One region of the Variovorax robiniae genome, then DNA from elsewhere that is predicted to be linked to it. Evidence: predicted binding sites of a transcription regulator. Region 1 holds the regulator's gene; the other holds the start of a gene.
The links. Region 1 encodes FNR, which switches genes on or off when oxygen is low (the NO sensors DNR and NnrR bind a similar motif). Its sites were predicted from a motif close to TTGATNNNNATCAA; they were not measured.
Positions count from the first base shown of each region.

Region 2: the regulator FNR is predicted to act here: its motif matches at 2,635-2,648, upstream of WKW79_RS23040 (hemerythrin domain-containing protein).

Region 1 is NZ_JBBKZS010000008.1:228,631-232,839, forward strand. Features, by position in the region: gene ccoP (cytochrome-c oxidase, cbb3-type subunit III) at 1-252, shown strand, start outside; gene ccoG (cytochrome c oxidase accessory protein CcoG) at 270-1,697, shown strand; gene WKW79_RS19995 (FixH family protein) at 1,715-1,993, shown strand; gene WKW79_RS20000 (hypothetical protein) at 1,990-2,256, shown strand; gene fnr (fumarate/nitrate reduction transcriptional regulator Fnr) at 2,237-2,956, opposite strand; gene hemN (oxygen-independent coproporphyrinogen III oxidase) at 3,085-4,209, shown strand, end outside.
Region 2 is NZ_JBBKZS010000011.1:35,685-39,893, reverse strand. Features, by position in the region: gene WKW79_RS23055 (GNAT family N-acetyltransferase) at 197-703, shown strand; gene WKW79_RS23050 (group III truncated hemoglobin) at 863-1,267, opposite strand; gene WKW79_RS23045 (PAS domain-containing protein) at 1,364-1,780, shown strand; gene WKW79_RS23040 (hemerythrin domain-containing protein) at 1,883-2,524, opposite strand; gene WKW79_RS23035 (LysR substrate-binding domain-containing protein) at 2,772-3,806, opposite strand; gene WKW79_RS23030 (hypothetical protein) at 3,786-4,025, shown strand.

The DNA of each region.
Region 1 (4,209 bases):
TTCACGGCCTGCGCCGCGTGCCACGGCATCGGCGGTGTCGGCAACCAGGCGCTCGGCGCACCCGCGCTCAATGACAAGGTATGGCTGCATGGCTTTGGCCAGGAAGCGATCATCGCGATGATCAACGGCGGCAAGCACAACGTGATGCCGGCACAGGAAGGCCGGCTGACCGAGGCGCAGATCAAGGTCGTCGCGTCCTATGTCTGGGGCCTGTCGAACAAGGCGCAGCCTGCCGCCAAGGCCTCGAACTGACGCCCGGCAATCCTGTCATGTCTCGCGACGCGGAGTCCCGCAAGATCATTCCGATTGCCCCCGCGGCGGCGGAGTCGACCGCGCTGTACGAGGCGTCGAAGAAGATCTATCCGCGCAGCGTGCGCGGCAGGTTCGCGCGCTGGCGCTGGGCGATGGTGTTCGCGACCCAGCTTTTCTTCTACGTCATGCCGTGGACGCAATGGGGCGGGCGCCAGACGCTGCTGTTCGACCTGGCGGCGCGGCGCTTCTACATCTTCGGTCTGGTGCTCTATCCGCAGGACCTGATCTACCTGGCCGGGCTGCTGGTGCTGTCGGCGATGGCGCTGTTCCTGTTCACGGCCGTGGCGGGCCGGCTGTGGTGCGGCTACACCTGCCCGCAGACGGTCTACACGGAGATCTTCATGTGGATCGAGCAGAAGATCGAGGGCAATCGCATCGCGCGCATGCGCCTCGATGGCGAACCCTTCTCGCTCGAGAAGCTGGTGAAGAAGTGGTTCAAGCACCTCGTCTGGCTGATCATTGCGATGTGGACCGGCTTCACCTTCGTCGGCTACTTCACGCCGATCCGCGAGCTGGGCATGGAGTTCCTGCAAACGCGCATGGATTCGTGGGAGGTGTTCTGGGTCATCTTCTACGGCCTGGCGACCTATGGCAACGCTGGCTTCATGCGCGAGCAGGTCTGCAAGTACATGTGCCCTTATGCCCGGTTCCAGAGCGCGATGTTCGACCGCGATACCTTGATCGTGAGCTATGACAGCGCCCGTGGCGAGCCGCGCGGCGTGCGGGCCAAGGGCAAGGACGGCCGGGAGCTCGGCCTGGGCGACTGCATCGATTGCTCGCTGTGCGTGCAGGTGTGCCCGACCGGCATCGACATCCGGCAGGGACTGCAATACGAATGCATCGGCTGCGGCCTGTGCGTCGATGGCTGCAACACCGTCATGGACCGCATGAACCTGCCGCGCGGCTTGATCCGCTATGCGACCGAAAACGGGCTGGCCAAGGGCTGGTCGTCCGCGCAGATCCTGCGGCGCGTGTTCAGGCCGCGGGTGCTGGTGTATTCCTGCGTGCTGGTGGCGCTGGGCATCGGCCTGCTGGCGAGCCTCGTCCTGCGGATGCCGCTGAAGGTGGATGTGGTGCGCGACAGGGGCTCGCTCGCGCGCATCGTGGAAGGTGGCGAGTTCGAGAACGTCTACCGCTTGCAGATCATGAACGCCACGGAGTCGCCGCAGGTCTATCGCATCGCGGTCAGCGGACTGGATGGCTTGCACGTGGCCTCCGCCGCGGAGGCCGAGGTCGGACCGGCCGAGTCGCGCTGGGTGGCGGTGCGGCTGCAACTGCCGGGCGACAAGGCACCACCGGGCTCGCACACGGTGCACTTCGAGGTGGGCACGGCGGATGGCCGTGCGCATGTCTCGGAGAAGGCAGTCTTCCTGGTGCCGAGATGATGAAGAAAGGACAAGCCATGCCAGCCAGCAACCCCCAGACTTCGCTGCCCTGGTGGCGCTTTCCGCTCATGTGGCTGGTGGTCGGCCTGCCGGCGACCGTGGTCGTCGCCGGGCTGTACACCGCGTGGATCGCGATGCACGGCACCGACAGCGTGGTCGAGGAGGACTACTACCGCAAGGGCATCGAGATCAATCGCACGCTCGCCGACAAGAGCCTGCTGCCGGCGCAGAAAGGGCGCAACCATGCGATGACGCCAGCCGAGGACGTGCCCGCGCATGGGAGCGCAAAGCAGTGAGCGCGCGCAGGTGGATCGCGATCCTTTGGCCGGCCTTCCTCGTGGCGAGCCTGATCGAACTGGTCGTGTTCGCGCTGGTCGATCCGTCCGACTTGCGCTGGGGCAGGGAAGGGCTGGGCTATACGCGGCAGGCCGTCTACACCGCCAGCTTCTTCTTGTTCTGGGTAATGTCGGCGGCCGCCTGCGCGCTCGCGGTGGCACTGACGGTGGAGCCGCCCGAGGGCGATGCGCCGCCGGAGCGTTTCAACGCCCGGGCGGATTGACGATGCGTTGCAAGGCCTGCGCATCGAGGATGCGAAGGTTGCGTTGCTGCACGTCGACGATGCCGTCCTCGCTGAACTTCGACAGCGTGCGGCTGATGGTCTCCAGCTTGAGCCCGAGGTAGCTGCCGATCTCCTCGCGCGTCATGCGCAGGATCACCTCCGAGCGCGAGAAGCCGCGCGCATGCAGCCGCTGGACCAGGTTCAGCAGGAAGGCGGCCATGCGTTCCTCGGCCCGCATGCTGCCGAGCAGCAGCAGGACGCCGTTCTCGCGCACGATCTCGCGGCTCATCACCTGGTGCACGTGGCGTTGCAGTGCCGGCACCTCGCGCGACAGGGCCTCTACGCGTTCGAAGGGAATGATGCAAACCTCCGAGTCCTCCAGCGCCACGGCATCGCAGTTGTGGCGCGCGTTGACGATGCCGTCGAGCCCCATGATCTCGCCGGCCATCTGGAAGCCGGTGACCTGGTCGCGGCCGTCGTCGCTGGCCACGCGGGTCTTGAAGACGCCGGTGCGGATGGCATAGAGCGAGGTGAACTTGTCGCCGTTGTGGAACAGCGTCTCGCGCCGGCGCAGCTTGCGCCGCGTCTTGACCAGGCCGTCGATGCGGCGGAGATCTTCGGGCTGCAGGCCCGCGGGCATGCACAGTTCCCGGAGGTTGCAGTTGGAGCAGGCGACCTGGATGGTAGGTGGGATGGTCATGGGCAGCATTCGTCGTTTGCGCCGGATTCTGCTGAGTGCTACCTGGGGTGGTGTTGACGCAGGTCAACACGCGTGACGACCTTCGAGGGCACATTGAATTTCCCTCTTCCGTTGTGCGAGTCATCCCGATGTCCCTCGTCTGTCCCTCCGCCGAGTCTTCCGTTGGCCCCTTGCTGCCCTCCGTCGCGATGCTGCGGCGCTTCGACGTGGCTGGGCCGCGCTACACCTCCTACCCGACGGCCGACCGCTTCGTCGAGGCCTTCGATGCGGCGGACTATGCGCAGGCATTGCGCCAGCGCCGCAGTGCCGGCGCCCGCGCGCTGCCGCTGTCGCTCTACGTGCATGTGCCCTTCTGCGAGTCGCTGTGCTACTTCTGCGCCTGCAACAAGATCGTGACGCGCCATCACGAGCGGGCCACGCAGTACCTCGGCTACCTGGCGAAGGAGATCCAGTTGCAGACGGAGCAACTCGGGCGCGGGGCCTCGGTAAGCCAGTTGCACCTGGGCGGCGGCTCGCCCACCTTCCTCGACGACGCGCACCTGGCACAGCTGATGGGGATGCTGCACGGTGCCTTCAACTTCACGCCGGATTGCGAGCGCTCCATCGAGATCGACCCGCGCACCGTCGATGCCGAGCGCCTGGCCAACCTTGCGGTGCTCGGCTTCAACCGCCTGAGCTTCGGCGTGCAGGACTTCGACCACGAGGTGCAGAAGGCCATCCACCGCATCCAGCCCGCGGCGCAGGTGTTCGAGCTGATGGCCGCGGCAAGGCAGCTGGGCTTCAAGTCCGTCAACATCGACCTCATCCACGGCCTGCCGCTGCAGACGGTGGAATCCTTCGAGCGCACGCTGGCGAAGGTGTGCGAACTGCGGCCCGACCGCGTCGCGCTCTATGCCTACGCGCACCTGCCGGACCGCTTCAAGGCACAGCGCCGCATCCACATCGAGCAGCTTCCGGCCGCGGCGGACAAGGTGCAGATGCTGGCGCGATCGATCGCGGTGCTGAGCGCGGCCGGCTATGTCCACATCGGCATGGACCACTTCGCCTTGCCGCAGGATGCGCTGGCCGTCGCCAAGCGGCAGGGCCGCCTGCACCGCAACTTCCAGGGCTACAGCACGCAGCCGGACTGCGACCTGGTGGCGCTGGGCGTGTCGGCCATCGGGCGCATCGGCGCGACCTACAGCCAGAACGCGAAGTCGCTGCCGGACTACTACGACCACCTGGACCAGCACCGCCTGCCGGTGGTGCGCGGC
Region 2 (4,209 bases), on a different contig from region 1:
TTTGCGCGACCGCGATCCCACGCGCACCTGAAATTGATTGCGTGAATACCCGATGTACGAGGAATCAAGTGGACTTGATGACTCCAGGATCAGAAACTACCCGCCTGTGGTTCTACCCTTGGAGTTGACATGAGGAAGATGATCGGCGCTCGGCGCCAGGAGCCAGCAGAAGGCCCGCAGATGCCGAACCCACGTCATGACTGACGCCGATCTTTCAATGCAAGACCTGGGCGACTATCGAATGCTGTCGACCCGCCAGCAGGCTGCGCTGCTCGGGCGCCACCGCGAGGAGTTGGCCTGCCTGATTGCGCCTTGCGTCATCGAGGAGCAGGTGCGCGATGGCACTGGCGTGATGATCGCCGAGCGCGATGCCGTGGTGTTCGTCAATCCTGATACCGACGACAGCGCAGGCGTCAGGGACGTCTACATCGCCTGTGTGCTCGTGCGGCCCGGCATGCGCGGCAAGGGGCTCGGCGGGCAGGTACTCGACGCCGTCCGTGCGCGCTTCCCGGACGCGACACTGAACCTGGAGTGCTACGGCCCATGGCGCGTTGAATTCTTCGAGCGCCACGGCTTCATCCAGACGTCCACCACGCGGGGCGGCTACTTCTGGATGCGCAGCGACCCAAGGCAGGCCCAGGCGCTCTTCGACACGGTGACACGAGCAACGCGACGCGCGCAGGGGCTGGTGGCCGCGGCTTGATGCGTCCGACTCATGTCGGTCCGGGCGTTGCGCCACATACATCAGCAGGCGCAACGCATAGTCGGCCATTGCGGTCAGCCGCATCGATCATCTCCGAAATGCCAAAGCTCAGGCGCTTCCATGTCGGCAGCATGCCCTGCAGGAACCACGAGAGGCAACTCAGCCATGCCGCAGTCCCGTGGGCACGGTCTCAGGACGGCGGCTCATCTGGTAGCCATACCAGAGGCTTTCCGCGATCCGCTGTGCCGTGTCATAGGCCTGTTCGCCCATGGCTCGGTTGGGTTGCACCGCCGTCGTCTCGCGAAACAGGGCCAACCAGCGTTCGAACAAATGCGCATTCAGATCCGGCAAGGCCACATGCTTGGGCATGGGCGTGCCGCGAAACCTGCCACTGCCCCGCAGGATCGACGACCAGAAGTCCGTCAGCTTCGAGAGGTGGCCGTCCCAGTCGCGAATGTGCGTGTTGAAGATCGGGCCGAGCGTCTCGTCCTTGCGCACCGCCTCGTAGAAGCTGCGCACCATGGCAGAGATTTCCCGGTCGGTGCAGAGTTCAGGCGAGAGCACGGTACTTCTCCGTTTGAAGATTTATATGTAATATATCTTATGCCCCGGAACAGTGCAATTCCGGGCATGCACGCATTCGCCCGCGAGGAAGAAGAAATGGCCCATGATCCACTCGACGCCCTGATCCTGGAACAGGCAGCAGAAGCCGTCATCTATGCGAACAGCGCCGGCGTGATCGAGCGATGGAACGCCGCTGCAGTTGCGATGTTCGGCTTCACCGCATCCGACGCGCTGGGGCAGCACCTGGACCTCGTGATCCCGGAGCATCTGCGCAAGGCGCACTGGCAAGCGTTCGATGCCGCCATGGCGCGTGGCAAGACGCGCCTGGGTGGACGCGCGACGATGACGCGGGGACTGCACAAGACCGGCCAGAAACTCTACCTGGACATGAGCTTTGCGCTGATCACGGACGCCAACGGCTCCCCGTTGGGATCCGTGGCGGTGGCACGCGATGCCACCGAGCGGGTCGAGCGAGAAAAGGCGGCCGTGGCAGCAACGGCACATCCGCGCTGACTGGTGCTCCAGGCGCCTGCCGGTGGTCGCCGGCGGTCAATCGGTCCAGTTCGTATCCGGTCGCGCACGTGCCGGGCATCTTGCCGCGGCGCACGCCGCGCTTCACGGGTTCGTGAACCTCGGCAAGGCCGCGCCTGCCAATGCCTCTAGAACAGAGCCAACATTGCCCGAATGCTCCAGCGTGCCGAGAATCTTCTTGAAAAGCGGCCTATAGGCCTCATCGGCCGCAGCACCCGCAAGCGGATCGCGATTGGCCAGGAAGGCCGCATCGAGTTCGGCCCAATCGTCGGCGCTGAGCACGGATTCGGCGACCGGCAGGATCTCGACTTCCTCGACGTGCATGTGATGAAGGTAGAAATCGACGTACTGCTTCATCAATGACTCGAACTTCTCCCGGCGGGCGTCGCACTGATCCGTCTCGCTCATCATCCGCCACCCGAGCAGCGCATGTTCGAGCTCGCGGATGGCCTGTTCCCCGCGAGCGTGGTCATCGTCCAGCCGGTCGAGCACGGCGTCGATCCGCTGGTTCCGCCCGCGAATCCTTGGAAAGAGCAGGCGACTTTCCTTGGGGTGGTGCAGCTTCTCCGGGAACTCGTCGACGTAGAACAACATGGCCTGCAGAGCCTCGAGATCGGGCAAGGTACCCTTGCGGCGGTGCTCGGACAGCATCAGGATGATGGAGCGCAACATCGCGGACAGCGCCCGGTGTTCTCCGCAGATGATGATCAGGCTCGGATGGGTCATGGCGCCTTCTCCCGCAACAATATCGAAGCGTTCGTGAGCTGAAAGATGCTCAGCGAAGCGATGTGGTCCTCCAGATGCCGCGAGCTTAGAAGCCAGGCCGTGTTTCGACCTTGACGCAGGACAACCCGCCATGCGAGCGACGTTCACTTGATGAACCGTACGGGTCCGCCCAGCAGGTCGTCGAGCTCCCAGCCGAGGTGCGTCCGTCACCAGCCAGATCGGCGACCCAGGCTGCCTCGCGCACAGGTCAACGGCCCGTGAGCGCGCGAGATACGATCTCGATCTGCTTGCGAACGAACACCTGTCCCGGATCGGAACCCTTGCTCGCTGGCCATACCAGCTTGATGGGAAACGTTCTTGTGGCGACCACTTCAGGCAGTACCCGAAGCTGGAATGCGCCGCGTGCCAGTTTCAGCATGCTCCTGGGCACCAGCCCCACCAGGCCCGATTGGCTGGCGAGCAGCAAGACTTCCATGATCTCCGACACCTCGATCGCGAAGTTCAGCTTCAGGCGCAGCCATTCCTGAAGGCCGGGCACTGGACTATCGCCATCGATGCGAGGACGCAATCCCACGAACTCCAGCGATTGCAGATCCTTTTCGTGACGGACCTTGAGCGCCGCAGGATGGTCCCGCCGGGCAACGGCCACCAGGGCATCCTCGAAGAGCGCGAGTTCATGGAAGTGGCTGCTTGCCGGCACCAGCCAGTCGACGGCCGCATCGAAGCCGCCGCTTCTCAGTGAATGCTCGAGGTCCACCGGCCTGGAGCGGGTGCTGAAAGAGACATGGATTCCCGGCGCAGCGGTCGCGAGACGCTCGCGCAGGCGCACCGCCAGCAAGGGTCCCAGCGGATGCGACACGCTGATGTGGAATGACCGCGTCGAGGACTTCGCGTCAAAGCCGCGGGCGTCCGAGACCGACTCGCGAAGCGTGCCCAGCGCACCATGCAACTTCGCATAGACAGCGTCCGCGGCAGCGGTCCGATGGACGCCCCTGCCGTGACGAATGAACAGTTCGTCGTTCAGGAGGACTCGCAGGCGCGCCACGGCGTTGCTGACGGCCGGCTGGCTCATGGCAAGACGCTGCGCGGCGCTCGTCAAGCTGCACTCCTCATAGACCACCTCGAAGACCGGCAAGAGGTTCAGATCGACACTTCTGAGATTGAGCATGTGAATACCTGAGGTAGGAACTATCAAGTGGACGTTATCTGTCGCAGAGCCGAGACTACTCCCTGCAGCTCTTCTTTGGCGATGGACAGCACCATGAACTTCGGCGACCTTCAACCTGGCGATCTTTTCACCTTCAGGCCCCTCATCGGCATGCCGTGGTCGGACCGCAAGGTCTATCGCAAGGCAACCGACAGGACATTCCACCGCGCGGACAAGGTGCTCAGCATCCGCATCATCGGCTCGACCATGACGCCGGTGACCCCGGAATCGTCCGACACCATGGCCAGTTCGCAATCGCGGCGAGGGCAAGTTGCAACTTTCGCCATCGCCTGAGGCGTTTGGCATCGACAAGAAACTTCATGAAAACACGGCCGCTGCGCAGGCGGATCTGTGGACGAGACCTGGACACTGCGATGGAAAATTCTCTGGCAACCCACAACGCGGCAGCGCCGCCATGCACATCGACCGACACGCTAAGAACTGACTGCAGGCTGGCTGCGTTGCGTACTCATGAGGA